3 regions of the Pseudocitrobacter sp. 73 genome follow, and region 3 is predicted to be linked to each of the others. Evidence: predicted binding sites of a transcription regulator. Region 3 holds the regulator's gene; each other region holds the start of a gene.
What was found. Region 3 encodes sigma-54, which starts transcription at its own class of promoters, with help from an activator protein. Its sites were predicted from a motif close to GTTGGCACANNTTTCGCTNT; they were not measured.

Region 1: a site for sigma-54 is predicted at 1,827-1,846, ahead of norV (anaerobic nitric oxide reductase flavorubredoxin). Genes of this name have one in related genera too.
Region 2: a site for sigma-54 is predicted at 4,285-4,304, ahead of glnK (P-II family nitrogen regulator). Genes of this name have one in related genera too.

Annotation. Positions count from the first base shown of each region.
Region 1 is NZ_VTZO01000010.1:325,437-331,100, forward strand. It holds gene norW (NADH:flavorubredoxin reductase NorW) at 1-335, opposite strand, end outside; gene norV (anaerobic nitric oxide reductase flavorubredoxin) at 332-1,780, opposite strand; gene norR (nitric oxide reductase transcriptional regulator NorR) at 1,967-3,487, shown strand; gene gutQ (arabinose-5-phosphate isomerase GutQ) at 3,484-4,458, opposite strand; gene mltB (lytic murein transglycosylase B) at 4,688-5,664, shown strand, end outside.
Region 2 is NZ_VTZO01000005.1:52,637-58,300, reverse strand. It holds gene F0Q32_RS04345 (SmdA family multidrug ABC transporter permease/ATP-binding protein) at 1-1,707, shown strand, start outside; gene F0Q32_RS04340 (SmdB family multidrug efflux ABC transporter permease/ATP-binding protein) at 1,700-3,478, shown strand; gene glnK (P-II family nitrogen regulator) at 4,356-4,694, shown strand; gene amtB (ammonium transporter AmtB) at 4,726-5,664, shown strand, end outside.
Region 3 is NZ_VTZO01000015.1:197,020-202,683, forward strand. It holds gene F0Q32_RS16960 (calcium/sodium antiporter) at 1-97, shown strand, start outside; gene kdsD (arabinose-5-phosphate isomerase KdsD) at 112-1,098, shown strand; gene kdsC (3-deoxy-manno-octulosonate-8-phosphatase KdsC) at 1,113-1,679, shown strand; gene lptC (LPS export ABC transporter periplasmic protein LptC) at 1,676-2,251, shown strand; gene lptA (lipopolysaccharide ABC transporter substrate-binding protein LptA) at 2,220-2,774, shown strand; gene lptB (LPS export ABC transporter ATP-binding protein) at 2,781-3,506, shown strand; gene rpoN (RNA polymerase factor sigma-54) at 3,554-4,987, shown strand; gene hpf (ribosome hibernation promoting factor) at 5,010-5,297, shown strand; gene ptsN (PTS IIA-like nitrogen regulatory protein PtsN) at 5,354-5,664, shown strand, end outside.

The sequences.
Region 1 (5,664 bases), on a different contig from region 3:
ATGGTCGATGCGCCTGTCGCCAGCACCAGTTTGTCGTAGCGCCACTCTCTGTCCTGACTTTTCACCACTTTGGCCTGTGCGTCGATGTCGCTCACCCAGGTTTGTGGGAAGAGATTCAGATTGTACTGCTCGGCAAACTCACCTGCCGTTTGCAGCGTCAGGTCGGCGGCGGTTTGCCCCCGGCTGACGACGTGGCTGAGGTCTGGCTTGTTGTACTCATCAATGCTGTCGGCGGCGATCAAAGTCAGCGGCACGGCAGCGTCCTGTTTGCGAATGTTTTTCACCAGTTGGCGGGCCGCAAAGCCCGACCCGATGATCACGATGCCATTATTCATTTTGCCTCCGTGGCCAGTACGTCGAAGACGTCTTTACCCAGTGAGCATTCCGGGCACAGGAAGTTATCCGGCACGTCGCTCCACGGCGTCCCCGGCTGAACATCCTGGTTCGGCTCGCCTTTTGCCGGATCGTAAATCCACTGGCAGACGCTGCACTGCATGCTTGGGCCGAGGTCAGCGGCTGCGGCTGCGGCACAGGCGCATTCTTCCTGCGCGGTTGTGACTTTGGCACTCACCTCTGGCAGCGGCGCAAGTGCCCACTGGCGGGCGATTTCACGACCGTGTTCGCGGCACACTTCCAGCGCGTCGAAGTCAGGACGCCATTTGGCTTTCAGGCTCAGTGACATTTCAAAGCCCGCATCCTGCAAACGAGTAGAGAGACGGTCAACCGCACCGCCGCTCCAGCCATGTGAACCGAACGCGCTGGCACGTTTGTTACGGAAACGCAGGCCTGTCATCTCTTCGACCAGGCCAGCAATTTTCGGCATCATTACGTTGTTCATGGTTGATGTCCCAACCAGCACGCCTTTAGAACGGAAAACATTGGTCAGGATTTCGTTTTTATCGCTGCGGGCGACGTTGAAGATTTTCACCGCTACGCGTGGGTCAACTTCGTTGATACCCTGAGCAATCGCATCCGCCATCATGCGGGTGTTGTTCGACATGGTGTCGTAGAAAATAGTGATGCGATCTTCCTGATAATCGGCCGCCCATTTCAGATACAGCTCAACGATTTGCGTCGGGTTGTCACGCCATACCACACCGTGTGAGGTGGCAATCATATCGACCGGCAGATTGAAGCCGAGGATTTCGGTAATTTTTGGCGTCACCAGACGGCTGAACGGCGTCAGGATATTGGCATAGTAGCGCTGACACTGTTCGAACAGTTCGGTCTGATCCACTTCGTCGTTGAACAGACGTTCGTCACAGTAGTGCTGACCAAAGGCGTCGTTACTGAACAGTACCGCGTCGCCAGTCATGTAAGTCATCATGCTGTCCGGCCAGTGCAGCATCGGGGTTTCAACGAAGATCAGTTGTTTGCCGTTACCAATATCCAGACTGTCGCCGGTTTTCACCGTATGGAAATTCCATTCCGGATGGTGGTGGTGGCCGTTGATGGAATCAATGGCGTTGGTAGTGCAGTAAATGGGCGTGTTCGGGATGTAAGACATCAGCTCGGTCAGCGCACCGGCGTGGTCTTCTTCCGCGTGGTTAATAATGATGTAGTCGATGTCGTTCAGGTCGATTTCGCTGCGCAGATTCTGCACGAATTCGCGGCTGAATTTGTGGTCAACGGTGTCGATCAGGACATTTTTACCTTCACGGATCAGATAGCTGTTGTAGCTGCTGCCACGCAGCGTTTTATATTCGGTACCGTGAAAATCACGCACTTCCCAGTCACGTTGGCCAACCCAATGAATGTTATTTTTAACCAGAATAGACATAGCAACCTCAATCAAATGCAGTGTTTTTAAAAAAGATGTTTTGCTTATTGCAGGTCGCGTGCCAACTTTTTAACTTGTTGTTTTATATGTATTTAATGTTATTGCGTGCATTTCTATTGTCAAAATGACTGTTATTGTTATGGTCGATATGACAATATGCATTGTCAAAAAGACAATGAGGTCATCATGAGTTTCTCGGTCGATGTACTGGCGAATATCGCCATCGAGCTACAAAGTGGGGTTGGGCATCAGGATCGCTTTCAGCGTTTAATCACCACGCTGCGTCAGGTGCTGGAGTGCGACGCGTCGGCATTACTGCGCTATGACGCACGACAGTTTGTTCCGCTGGCCATCGATGGGCTGGCGCAGGATGTGCTGGGTCGTCGCTTTACGCTGGAAGGGCACCCGCGTCTTGAGGCCATTGCCCGCGCCGGGGATGTCGTCCGCTTCCCGGCAGACAGTGATTTGCCCGATCCTTACGATGGTTTAATTCCCGGCCAGGAGAGCCTGAAAGTGCACGCCTGCGTCGGCTTGCCGCTGTTTGCCGGCCAGAATCTGATTGGCGCGTTGACGCTGGATGCGATGGAGCCGGAGCAGTTTGATGTCTTCAGCGATGAGGAACTGCGCCTGATATCCGCGCTGGCTGCCGGGGCGCTGAGTAATGCGCTTCTGATTGAACAACTGGAAAGCCAGAATATGTTGCCGGGGGCGCCTGCAGCGTTTGAACCTGTCGCCAGCACCGACATGATTGGCCTGTCTCCGAACATGATGCAGCTTAAAAAAGAGATAGAGATTGTTGCGGCGTCCGATCTTAATGTACTGATTAGCGGTGAAACAGGTACCGGGAAAGAACTGGTGGCGAAATCCATTCATGAAGGTTCTCCGCGTGCGGCTAACCCGCTAGTCTATCTCAACTGCGCGGCACTCCCGGAAAGCGTGGCGGAAAGTGAACTCTTTGGTCATGTAAAGGGCGCGTTTACCGGGGCTATCAGCAACCGTAGCGGTAAGTTTGAAATGGCCGATAACGGCACGCTGTTCCTTGATGAAATTGGCGAACTGTCTCTGGCGTTGCAGGCCAAATTGCTGCGCGTATTGCAGTATGGCGATATTCAGCGCGTCGGCGATGATCGTAGTCTGCGCGTCGATGTGCGCGTGCTGGCGGCCACCAACCGCGACTTGCGCGAAGAGGTGCTGGCCGGGCGTTTTCGTGCCGATCTGTTCCATCGTCTGAGCGTCTTCCCGCTCTCCGTTCCACCGCTGCGTGAACGTGGTGATGATGTGGTGCTGCTGGCGGGCTATTTCTGCGAACAGTGTCGGTTGCGTCTCGGGTTGTCCCGCGTGATTTTAAGCTCCGGGGCGCGGGCGCATTTGCTGAGTTATGGCTGGCCGGGCAACGTGCGAGAGCTGGAACATGCCGTGCATCGCGCGGTGGTGCTGGCGCGCGCAACGCGCAGCGGTGGCGAAGTGATTCTGGAAGCGCAGCATTTCACGTTTGAAGAAAGCACGGTTGCGCCAGTCCTTGAAAGTGAAGCGCCAGCGTTACCCGTGTGTCACAACCTGCGTGACGCGACCGAGCACTTCCAGCGTGAGATGATTCGTCAGGCGCTGTCGCAAAACAACAATAACTGGGCGGCCAGCGCGCGGGCGCTGGAGACAGACGTCGCCAACCTGCATCGGCTGGCGAAACGTCTGGGAATGAAGGATTAAAGAATTCCGGCCTGATAGAAGTTTTGCAGGTTGATCGCGCCGACCAGTTGGCCGTTGTCATCCACCACCGGCGCGGCGCTGATTTTTTTCTTCATCAATTGCTCTTTGGCATCAATGGCGCGGCTCTGCGCATTCAGCGTCGTGCCATTTACCGTCATCGCCAGGCTGACGTTATCTGCCAGTGCGCCACCGCCCACCAGCCAGCGGCGCAGGTCGCCGTCGGTAAATACGCCTTTCACTTGCAACTGCTCATCACATACGGCAACCAGGCCCAGCCCGGTGCGGCTCAGTTCGAGCATCGCGTCCATAATACTGGCGTGAATACTCACCTGTGGCACGTCGGCGTCGCGGCGCATCAGATGATGCACTTTATTCAGTAAGCGCGCGCCCAGCGCGCCAGCCGGATGCGAACGGGCAAAATCTTCCTCATTGAAACCCCGCGCCTGCATCACGGCCATCGCCAGCGCATCGCCCATCATCAGCGTATTCACGGTGCTGGAAGTGGGGGCCAGACGCATCGGGCAGGCTTCACGCTCCACGGAAATATCAAGAACGGCTTTTGCCGCTAAACCCAACGGCGAGTGGGATTTTCCGGTCATCGCCAGCAGAACAACGGATTTTTCTTCCAGGCGCGGGATGATGAGATCCAGCTCTTTCGCGCCGCCGGAGTAGGAGATAAACAGCATCACGTCCTGGCTTTCCACCATGCCTAAATCGCCGTGCAGCGCCTCAGCCGGGTGAACAAAGAACGCGGGTGTACCGGTGCTGGCAAAGGTTGCGGCGATTTTTTTACCGATATGGCCCGATTTTCCGATGCCGGAAACAATCAGTTTGCCTTTGCAATTAATGATGGCTTCGGCGGCTTGGATAAAGTCATCACCCAGGCGGTCCGGAAGCTGACTGGCTTCCTGAAGTTCCAGCATTAGCGTTTGACGGCCCGCTTCCAGTAAAAAAGTGTTGTCCGCAATCATGGCGTTGCATCCTGTCATTTTTGTATGTCAAAGGTGTAGGGATCGGCGTTTACCGATGTGCGCGTAAGGGTACTGAATTCGTATCTTCAATACCAATAGCGCGATCAAGGTCTGGGCGTTTTGCTTAGGGTGAAGTTTTTTTCTTTGCAACGCGTGATGGCGCTTCCTTGAGGCGTTGCGATTGCTTTACCATAATTACCTCTTGCCGATATTGTTAAATGGATGTCCCATGTTGAAGCGTCGTTATATCGCCTTACTGCCCCTGTGTGTCCTGCTCGCTGCCTGTAGCAGCAAACCAAAAACCACCGCCGCCGCACCGGCAACGGCTGGCACGCCATCCGGCGGCTTCCTGCTGGAGCCGCAGCACAATGCGCTGATCCCGACCGGTGATTTCGCTAACAACCCGGCGGCAGAGCAGTTCATCGATAAGATGGTGAGCAAGCACGGCTTTGACCGACAACAACTGCACGAAATTCTCTCCCAGGCGAAGCGTCTCGATTATGTGTTGCGTCTGATGGATCGCCAGGCACCGACCGGCCTACCGCCGAGTGGACCAAACGGCGCGTGGCTGCGCTATCGCAAACAGTTTATTACCCCGGACAACGTACAAAACGGCGTCGCGTTCTGGAATCAACATGAAGCGGCGCTGAAACGCGCATGGCAGGTGTACGGCGTGCCACCGGAAATTATCGTCGGCATTGTCGGCGTTGAAACCCGCTGGGGCCGCGTGATGGGCAAAACCCGTATCCTCGATGCGCTGGCGACACTCTCCTTTAACTACCCGCGCCGCGCGGAGTACTTCTCTGGCGAACTGGAAACCTTCCTGCTGATGGCGCGTGATGAAAGCGATGACCCGCTTGATTTGAAAGGTTCCTTCGCAGGCGCAATGGGCTACGGCCAGTTCATGCCGTCCTCATACAAACAGTATGCCGTTGATTTTAATGGCGATGGGCACATCAACCTGTGGGACCCTGAAGATGCCATTGGCAGCGTGGCAAACTACTTCAAACAGCACGGCTGGGTGAAGGGCGACCAGGTGGCGGTGCAGGCGATGGGCCAGGCGCCGGGGCTGGAAAACGGCTTTAAAACCAAATACAGCGTGTCGCAGCTTGCTGCCGCAGGACTGACGCCGATGAATTCGCTGGGCAATCATCAGCAGGCCAGCCTGCTGCGTCTGGATGTCGGCACCGGTTATCAGTACTGGTA
Region 2 (5,664 bases), on a different contig from region 3:
GGCGCCGTCGCGCTGCTGGTGGTTATCGCCATTCTTCAACTGATCCCGCCGAAGGTGGTGGGCTACGTCGTTGACGGCGTCACCCAACAACACTACACCGCGACGACCATCTGGATGTGGATCGGCCTTATGGTGGCGATTGCCATCGTGGTCTATCTGCTGCGCTACGTCTGGCGCGTGCTGTTGTTCGGTGCGTCCTACCAACTCGCGGTCGAACTGCGGGAAGACTTTTATCGCCAGTTAAGCCGCCAGCACCCGGAATTTTATCTGCGTCACCGCACCGGTGATTTAATGGCACGCGCCACCAACGATGTTGACCGTGTCGTCTTTGCCGCCGGGGAAGGCGTGCTGACGCTGGTGGATTCGCTGGTGATGGGCTGCGCGGTGTTGATTGTGATGTCCACGCAAATCAGCTGGCAGCTCACGCTGCTGGCGTTGTTACCGATGCCAATAATGGCACTGGCGATTAAGCGCTATGGCGATATGCTGCACAACCGCTTCAAGCTGGCGCAGGCGGCATTCTCCAGCCTGAACGACCGCACACAAGAGAGCCTGACCAGTATTCGCATGATTAAAGCCTTTGGCCTGGAAGATCGCCAGTCGGCGCTGTTCGCCGCCGATGCGGCGGATACCGGGGCGAAGAATATGCGGGTGGCGCGTATTGACGCCCGTTTTGACCCGACGATTTATATCGCCATCGGTATGGCAAACCTGCTGGCGATTGGCGGCGGAAGCTGGATGGTGATGCAGGGGACATTGACGCTCGGTCAATTGACCAGCTTCGTGATGTATCTCGGTTTAATGATCTGGCCAATGCTGGCGCTGGCGTGGATGTTTAATATCGTCGAGCGCGGCAGCGCCGCTTACAGCCGTATTCGCGCCATGCTGATGGAAGCGCCGGTGGTCAATGACGGCACCGAATCGGTACCGGACGGGCGCGGTGTGCTGAAGGTCGCCATTGACCAGTTCCATTATCCGCAAACGGAAAAGGCGACGCTGACGAAAGTCCACTTCACGCTGCAACCGGGGCAGATGCTGGGCATTTGCGGCCCAACGGGCTCCGGTAAATCCACTATTCTGTCGCTGATTCAGCGCCACTTCGACGTGGAAAAAGGCGAAATCGATTTTCACGGTATCGCCCTGCCAAAACTCAAACTGGATGCCTGGCGCAGCCGCCTGGCAGTGGTCAGCCAGACGCCGTTCCTCTTTTCAGATACGGTAGCCAACAACATCGCGTTAGGCCGCCCGGGGGCAAGCCAGCAAGAAATTGAACACGTCGCCCGGCTTGCCAGCGTCCATGAGGATATTCTGCGTTTGCCGCAGGGCTACGATACGGAAGTGGGCGAGCGTGGGGTAATGCTCTCTGGTGGGCAGAAGCAGCGCATCTCCATTGCCCGTGCGCTCTTGCTCAATGCGGAAATCCTGATCCTCGACGATGCGCTCTCGGCGGTGGATGGTCGTACCGAGCACCATATTTTACACAACCTGCGCCAGTGGGGCGAAGGCCGCACGGTGATTATCAGCGCGCATCGCCTGTCGGCGTTGACGGAAGCCAGTGAAATCATTGTGATGCAGCACGGGCATCTCTGCCAGCGCGGGCAGCATGAACAGTTGGTGATGCAGCCGGGCTGGTATCGCGATATGTATCGCTATCAGCAACTGGAGGCGGCGCTGGATGAAGAACCGTCGGAGGTGACCGATGCGTAATTTTGGTCAACTGTGGCCGACATTAAAAAGATTGCTGGCCTACGGCTCACCGTGGCGCAAACCGCTCTCTATTGCTGTGGTGATGTTATGGGTGGCGGCCGCGGCGGAAGTCTCCGGGCCGGTTCTGATAAGTTACTTCATTGATAACATGGTGGCGAAACACACGCTGCCACTGGGCACCGTTGCGGGGCTGGCGGCGGCGTATATCGGCCTGCAACTGCTGGCGGCGACCTTGCACTATAACCAATCGCTGCTGTTCAATCGCGCGGCGGTTGGCGTGGTACAACAGTTGCGAAGTGACGTGATGGATGCCGCGCTGCGCCAGCCACTGAGCGAATTTGACACACAACCCGTCGGGCAACTGATTTCCCGCGTAACGAACGACACGGAAGTGATCCGCGATCTCTACGTCACCGTCGTGGCGACGGTGCTGCGCAGTGCTGCGCTGATTGGCGCGATGCTGGTGGCGATGTTCAGCCTCGACTGGCGCATGGCGCTGGTGGCGGTTTGCATTTTCCCGGCGGTGCTGACCGTCATGGTGATTTACCAACGCTACAGCACGCCTATCGTGCGCCGTGTGCGGACATATCTGGCGGATATTAATGACGGTTTTAACGAAGTGATCAACGGCATGAGCGTTATTCAGCAGTTCCGTCAGCAGGCGCGTTTTGGCGAACGCATCGGCGAGCATAGCCGTCAGCACTATCTGGCGCGTATGCAAACCCTGCGTCTTGATGGCTTCCTGCTGCGTCCGCTGCTCAGCCTTTTCTCTACGTTGATCCTGTGCGGTTTGTTGATGCTGTTTGGTTTTACCTCGGTTGGCACCATTGAAGTGGGCGTGCTGTACGCATTTATCAGCTACCTGGGGCGTCTCAATGAACCGCTGATTGAACTCACCACCCAGCAGTCAATGCTGCAACAGGCGGTGGTGGCCGGGGAGCGCGTATTCGAACTGATGGACAGGCCGCGTCAGACCTACGGCGACGATGCGCGCCCGCTGGAAAACGGCGACATCGAGATTGATAACGTCTCCTTTGCTTACCGCGATGATCGTATGGTGTTGCAGGATATCTCGCTCTCAATTCCCTCGCGCAGTTTTGTGGCGCTGGTAGGGCATACGGGCAGCGGGAAAAGCACGCTTGCCAGTTTGCTGATGGGCTATTACCCGCCGAATGCAGGTGAAATCCGCCTGGGTGGTCGCCCGCTTGGCAGTTTAAATCATCAGGTCCTACGCCAGGGCGTCGCCATGGTGCAGCAGGACCCTGTTGTCCTGGCCGACTCTTTCTTCGCGAACGTCACGCTGGGCCGTGATATCAGCGAAGCGCAGGTATGGCAGGCGCTGGAAACGGTGCAACTGGCGGAACTGGCGCGTGGGCTGAGCGATGATATTTATACACCGCTCGGCGAGCAGGGCAATAATCTCTCCGTTGGGCAAAAACAGTTGCTGGCGCTGGCACGCGTGCTGGTTGATACCCCGCAGGTGTTGATTCTGGATGAAGCCACCGCCAATATCGACTCCGGCACCGAACAGGCTATTCAGCAGGCGCTGGCCGCCGTACGTGAACACACCACCCTGGTAGTGATTGCGCATCGACTCTCCACCATCGTTGATGCTGACACCATTATGGTGCTGCATCGCGGGCAGGCGGTGGAGCAGGGCTCGCACCAGCAACTGCTGGAAGCCAAAGGCCGATACTGGCAGATGTATCAGCTTCAACTGGCCGGGGAAGAGCTTGCCGCCAGTGCGCAGGATGAAACGCTGACCGCCTGATGTGATGCTGGTCAGTTAAGGGCCGATTCACTTTTCAGAGCATCTCCCCGTTGCGCTCCTGTCTGGCTCCATGCCATATAAATCGTGCAGGCGCAGGGAGCACGCAGGGGGCGGCCAATCGCCGCCGCCCCCTGCACCCCCCGGGCTTTGGCGGAAAAATCGCCGCTTCGCGGTTCCCTCAGCTTATCCCTTACGGCTTTCGGGTCGGGCGCGAGGTAACATCCCTGTAAAGCCGCGCCCTCAGCCCACATCCATGTGGGCTGCCCCGGCCTTCAGGGAACGCTTCGGCGATTTTGACGCCACCAACGGCGGTGCGGCCTTTAAGTTAACAGCAAAAACCAATGTATCTGAAACCGACGAGTCCCCGCTGGAAATCGGCGAGCCGGAGAATGGAAGACAAGGTCAGTCCGCCATGGATGGCGGACTGAGGCGAACCGAGACAGGACGTCGAGTTTCGCCGTGCCGCAGGCTGGAGTTCGGAGGAGAGCGTAGTGCGAAGCACCGATTTCCCCGCGGGGCCGCGGGGATTGCGAAGGGGGTCGCGGTTGACCCCCTTTGCCCGTTCACTGATGCTGATGTTACATGTAGCGCAAAACGTAAAGTGAACGGAACTTTGCGCTTAGCTGACCATCATTAACGGACTGATGCACTTTTTTTAAGCAATTTGCTAACAGACGCACCAGCGCGTGCAATTCAACCACGCATCATGCACTCGCATGGTGCGTTTTTGTTTCATTTCCAGTTAATGCATGTGCACCGCCACGAGCCTGACGCCGTTAATCGCCAATTCCCTCTCAGTTTTCATTTCTGGCACGCCCCTTGCTTTATCTACTTCGTGTAGCAGCAGCCATTACCGAATTCTGACTGGAGGGGATCTATGAAGCTGGTTACCGTGGTAATCAAACCATTCAAACTCGAAGACGTCCGCGAAGCGCTGTCTTCAATTGGTATTCAGGGACTGACCGTGACGGAAGTGAAGGGCTTCGGTCGTCAGAAGGGGCATGCCGAGCTGTATCGCGGCGCGGAGTACAGCGTGAACTTCCTGCCTAAAGTGAAGATTGACGTCGCGATTGCCGACGACCAGCTTGATGAAGTCGTGGATGTGGTGAGCAAGGCGGCATACACCGGAAAAATTGGCGACGGTAAAATTTTCGTCGCCGAGCTGCAACGTGTGATTCGTATTCGTACCGGCGAAGCCGACGAAGCGGCACTGTAATTCCTGGCGCACAGTGATAGGGATCGAGAAAATGAAAATAGCAAAATTGAAAACCGGTTTGGCGGCTCTGGCGCTGTTGCCGGGCCTGGCGATGGCGGCTCCGGCGACGATCGATAAAGCCGATAACGCCTTTATGATGATTTGTACCGCGCTGGTGCTGTTTATGACCATTCCGGGAATTGCCCTGTTTTATGGCGGCCTGATTCGTGGGAAAAACGTGCTTTCTATGTTGACGCAGGTGGCGGTGACGTTCGCGCTGGTCTGCGTGCTGTGGGTGGTTTACGGCTATACGCTGGCCTTCGGTACCGGCGGTAGCTTCTTCGGTAATTTTGACTGGGTGATGCTGAAAGGTATTGCATTGACCGCGCCGATGGGCACGTTCTATCAGTATATTCATGTTGCCTTCCAGGGCTCGTTCGCCTGCATCACCGTAGGCCTGATTGTCGGCGCGCTGGCAGAACGTATTCGTTTTTCAGCGGTGCTGATTTTCGTGGTTATCTGGCTGACGCTCTCCTATATTCCGATTGCGCATATGGTGTGGGGCGGCGGTTTGTTGGGCTCGCACGGCGCGCTGGACTTCGCGGGCGGTACGGTGGTTCATATTAACGCGGCGGTTGCGGGTCTCGTTGGGGCCTACCTGATTGGTAAACGCGTCGGTTTTGGCAAAGAAGCGTTTAAACCGCATAATCTGCCGATGGTGTTTATTGGTACTGCCATCCTTTACTTCGGCTGGTTTGGTTTCAACGCCGGTTCAGCGAGCGCGGCGAACGAAATTGCCGGTCTGGCTTTCGTGAACACCGTTGTGGCAACTGCGGCAGCGATTCTGGGCTGGGTCTTCGGTGAGTGGGCACTGCGTGGTAAACCGTCTCTGCTGGGCGCGTGTTCCGGGGCGATTGCGGGCCTGGTCGGTATTACCCCCGCGTGTGGCTTTATCGGTGTTGGCGGCGCATTGATCCTCGGTATCGTTGCG
Region 3 (5,664 bases):
TCAACAAATTGGCCGCGTGGCGGGCGCGCTCTTAACCGGCGGGTTTATCGCATGGCTGGCGATGCTCTGGTGGGCGACGCCGCTCTTTGTAGAATGAATCGGGATAACATTATGTCGCAAATCGATTTGCAACCGGGTTTTGACTTCCAGAAAGCCGGGAAAGAGGTGCTGGAGATTGAACGCGAGGGTCTGGCCCAGCTCGATCAATACATCAACGACGACTTCAGCCGCGCCTGTGAGAAAATCTTCTATTGCAGCGGTAAAGTCGTGGTAATGGGCATGGGAAAATCCGGGCATATTGGCCGCAAAATGGCTGCGACATTTGCCAGCACCGGCACCTCCGCGTTCTTCGTGCATCCGGGCGAAGCCGCACACGGCGATTTGGGCATGGTGACGCCGCACGATATCGTCATCGCCTTGTCCAACTCTGGTGAATCAAACGAAATTCTGGCGTTGATCCCTGTTCTGAAACGTTTGCAGGTGCCGCTGATTTGCATGACCAGCCGCCCGGAAAGCAGTATGGGCCGCGCGGCGGATATCCATCTGTGCGTGAAAGTGCCGAAAGAAGCCTGCCCGTTGGGCCTGGCGCCGACTTCCAGCACTACTGCGGCGCTGGTTATGGGTGATGCGCTGGCGGTTGCGTTGCTGAAAGCGCGCGGCTTCACTGCCGAAGATTTTGCGCTCTCCCACCCCGGCGGCGCACTCGGTCGCAAGCTGTTGCTGCGCGTAAACGACATTATGCACACCGGCGACGACATTCCGCGCGTCAACAAAGAAGCCTCTTTGCGTGATGCGCTGCTGGAAATTACCCGCAAAAACCTCGGCATGACGGTAATTTGCGATGAAAACATGAAGATCGACGGTATCTTTACCGATGGTGACCTGCGCCGCATCTTTGATAACGGCGCCGATTTACGTAGCCTGAGCATTGCCGATGTGATGACCCCTGGCGGCATTCGTATCCGTCCGGGTACGCTGGCCGTTGACGCGCTAAACCTGATGCAATCACGCCACGTCACCTGCGTGCTGGTTGCTGAGGGCGATCAACTGCTGGGCGTCATCCATATGCATGATTTACTGCGCGCAGGCGTAGTGTAAAAGGATTAAAAACAATGAGTAATGCTGTCACTTCCGTGGCAACCTGTTACGGCCCGGTGAGCACCGAATTTATTGAGAAAGCGGCGAAAATTCGCCTGCTGATCCTCGACGTCGACGGCGTGCTGTCCGATGGTCTGATTTACATGGGGAATAACGGCGAAGAGTTGAAAGCGTTTAACGTGCGTGATGGCTACGGTATTCGCTGTGCCCTGACGTCCGGAATCGAAGTTGCCATTATTACCGGGCGAAAAGCTAAACTGTTAGAAGACCGCTGTGATACGTTAGGAATTACCCATCTTTATCAAGGGCAATCCGATAAACTTATCGCCTATCGCGAGCTGCTCGGCAAGCTCGGTTTGCAGGCCGATGAAGTTGCTTATGTGGGCGACGATCTCATCGACTGGCCGGTTATGGCGGAAGTGGGTTTAAGCGTTGCGGTCAATGACGCGCATCCACTGTTGCTGCCACGTGCGGATTACGTCACCCGTATTGCCGGTGGGCGCGGCGCGGTCCGTGAAGTGTGCGATCTCCTGTTGCTGGCGCAAGGGAAGTTAGAGGAAGCCAAAGGGCAATCGATATGAGTAAAACCAGACGTTGGGTTATTATCCTGCTTTCGCTTGCGGCGCTCGTCCTCATTGGCGTGAATCTGGCCAGCAATGATGATGACGGTCAGGCGGTGGTTAACAGCAACGACCCAACTTATAAAAGCGAACATACCGATACGGTGGTCTACAGCCCTGAAGGCGCGTTGAATTATCGGTTAATCGCAGAACACGTCGAGTATTTTTCCGACGAAGCTGTCTCGTGGTTTACCCAGCCGAGACTGACCACCTTTGACACTGATAAAGTGCCAACCTGGTCAATCAAAGCCGATAAAGCGAAGCTGACAAACGATCGCATGCTGTACCTTTATGGTCACGTTGAAGTTAACGCCCTGACCCCTGACGCGCAATTGCGCAAAATTACGACGGATAACGCCCAGATCAACCTGGTCACCCAGGATGTTACCTCTGATGATTTGGTGACGTTATACGGAACGACATTTAATTCCAGCGGCCTGAAAATGCGCGGCAATTTACGCAGCAAGAACGCCGAGCTGATTGAAAAGGTTAGAACCTCCTATGAAATTCAGAACAAACAAACTCAGCCTTAAGCTGGCGCTCGCCGGTTCTCTGCTGGCAGCCAGCCTGCCGGCACTGGCACTGACTGGTGATACTGACCAGCCGATTCATATTGAATCCGATCAGCAGTCGCTGGATATGCAGGGCAATATCGTCACCTTTACCGGCAACGTTATTGTGACCCAGGGCAGTATCAAAATTAACGCCGACAAGGTGGTGGTGACCCGTCCTGGCGGCGAAAAAGGCAAAGAGGTGATCGACGGCTACGGTAACCCGGCGACCTTCTACCAGATGCAGGACAACGGCAAGCCGGTGAAAGGCCACGCCGCCAAAATGCATTATGAACTGCAAAGTGATTTCGTGGTGCTGACCGGCAACGCATATCTGGAACAGGTCGACAGCAACATCAAGGGCGACAAAATCACTTACCTGGTTAAAGAACAGAAAATGCAGGCGTTTAGCGAAAAAGGTAAACGCGTAACGACCGTTCTGGTTCCGTCCCAGTTGCAGGACAAGAACAAAAACCAGGCACCGGCACAGAAGAAGAGTAACTAATTCGTTATGGCGACATTAACTGCAAAGAACCTGGCTAAAGCCTACAAAGGCCGCCGTGTGGTAGAGGATGTCAGTCTGACCGTCAATTCCGGTGAGATTGTGGGTCTGCTTGGGCCGAACGGCGCGGGTAAAACCACCACCTTCTACATGGTGGTCGGTATCGTGCCGCGCGACGCGGGTAATATCATCATTGATGATGAAGATATCAGCCTGCTGCCGCTGCACGCCCGTGCGCGCCGCGGGATTGGCTATCTGCCGCAGGAAGCGTCCATTTTCCGTCGTCTGAGCGTGTATGACAACCTGATGGCGGTGCTGCAAATTCGTGACGATCTCACCAGTGAACAGCGCGAAGACCGCTGTAACGAGCTGATGGAAGAGTTCCACATCGAACACCTCCGCGACAACATGGGTCAATCGCTCTCTGGTGGCGAACGTCGCCGCGTAGAGATCGCCCGCGCGCTGGCCGCAAATCCGAAATTTATCCTGCTGGATGAACCATTTGCGGGCGTTGACCCAATCTCTGTTATCGATATCAAACACATCATTGAGCACCTGCGCGACAGCGGTCTCGGCGTGTTAATCACCGACCACAACGTCCGCGAAACGCTGGCGGTGTGTGAGCGTGCGTATATCGTCAGCCAGGGGCAGCTTATCGCCCACGGCACCCCGACAGAGATCTTACAAGACGAACATGTTAAACGTGTGTATCTTGGGGAAGACTTCAGACTCTGATAGGGTAGAAGTATGAGAGAGGTTAGCCGGAGATTATCGCACTGAACATGAAGCAAGGTTTGCAATTAAGGCTCAGCCAACAGCTCGCCATGACGCCACAGCTGCAACAGGCAATTCGCTTGTTACAGCTGTCGACGCTGGAACTGCAGCAGGAACTTCAGCAAGCGCTGGAGAGCAATCCCCTGCTTGAGCAAACCGATATTCATGAAGAAATCGATGCCAAAGAGACGCCGGATAACGAAACGTTAGACAGCGCCGACGCGCTCGAACAGAAAGATATGCCGGAAGAGCTGCCGCTCGACGCCAGCTGGGATGAAATCTACACCGCCGGAACGCCCTCAGGCACTGGCGCAGATTACCAGGACGACGAACTGCCGGTCTATCAGGGCGAAACTACCCAGTCCCTTCAGGATTACCTGATGTGGCAGGTGGAACTCACGCCGTTTACCGATACCGACCGGGCGATAGCCACCTCCATCGTTGACGCCGTTGACGATACCGGTTATCTGACCGTCCCGCTGGAAGATATCCGCGAGAGCATGGGTGATGACGAAATCGGTCTGGATGAAGTCGAAGCCGTGCTTAAACGGATCCAGCGGTTCGACCCGGTGGGCGTTGCCGCCCGCGATCTCCGCGATTGCCTGCTTATTCAGCTCTCTCAGTTTGCCAAAGAAACCCCTCGCCTCGCCGAAGCCCGTCTGATCATCAGCGACCATCTCGATCTGCTTGCCAACCACGATTTCCGATCGTTAATGCGTGTCACGCGTCTGAAAGAAGACGTGTTGAAAGAAGCGGTGGATCTGATTCAGTCACTGGATCCACGTCCGGGTCAATCGATCCAGACCGGTGAGCCGGAGTATGTCATTCCTGATGTGCTGGTGCGCAAAGTCAGTGGCCGCTGGGTGGTAGAACTTAACGCCGACAGCATTCCACGTCTGCAAATTAATCAGCACTACGCGGGCATGTGTAACAACGTCCGTAACGACGCCGACAGCCAGTTTATTCGCAGCAATCTGCAAGATGCGAAGTGGCTGATTAAAAGTCTTGAGAGCCGCAACGACACGTTGCTGCGCGTCAGCCGCTGCATCGTTGAGCAGCAGCAGGCGTTTTTTGAGTCCGGCGAAGAGTATATGAAACCGATGGTGCTGGCGGATATCGCCCAGACCGTCGAGATGCATGAGTCCACCATTTCACGCGTGACTACGCAGAAGTATTTGCATAGCCCGCGCGGCATTTTTGAGCTTAAGTATTTCTTCTCAAGCCATGTGAATACCGAGGGTGGCGGCGAAGCCTCATCCACGGCGATTCGCGCGCTGGTGAAGAAATTGATTGCCGCGGAAAATCCCGCGAAACCACTAAGCGACAGTAAGCTGACCTCTATGCTCTCCGATCAAGGTATCATGGTGGCCCGCCGAACCGTTGCAAAGTACCGAGAGTCTTTATCCATTCCGCCGTCTAACCAGCGTAAACAACTGGTCTGACTCAACTGATAAGGAAGACACTATGCAGCTCAACATCACTGGACACAACGTCGAAATCACTGAAGCCCTGCGCGATTTCATCAACACGAAATTCGTGAAGCTGGAACAGTATTTTGAGAGGATCAATCAGGTCTATATTGTGTTAAAAGTGGAGAAATTGACGCACATCTCGGATGCGACCCTGCATGTTAACGGGGGCGAACTTCATGCCAGCGCGGAAGGGCAGGATATGTATGCCGCTATTGATCTGTTGATCGACAAACTGGCGCGGCAGCTTAATAAACATAAAGATAAACTGAAACAACACTAATTGTCCGGGCGGTCGCCCGATGCCGGTAAAGTGTCGGGCGATGCTTAGGTGAAATTATGATAAATAACGATTCGGCTCTACAACTGAGCAATGTGCTTAACCAGGAATGTACCCGCAGTGCGGTTCACTGCCAGAGTAAAAAACGTGCGCTGGAAATCATCAGTGAACTGGCGGCAAAGCAGTTAAGTCTGCCTCCGCAGGTGGTGTTCGAAGCGATTCTCACCCGTGAGAAAATGGGCAGTACCGGCATTGGCAATGGCATCGCCATTCCACACGGTAAGCTGGAAGAAGATACGCTGCGCGCCGTGGGCGTTTTTGTGCAGCTTGAAACGCCGATCGCGTTCGACGCCATCGACAATCAGCCTGT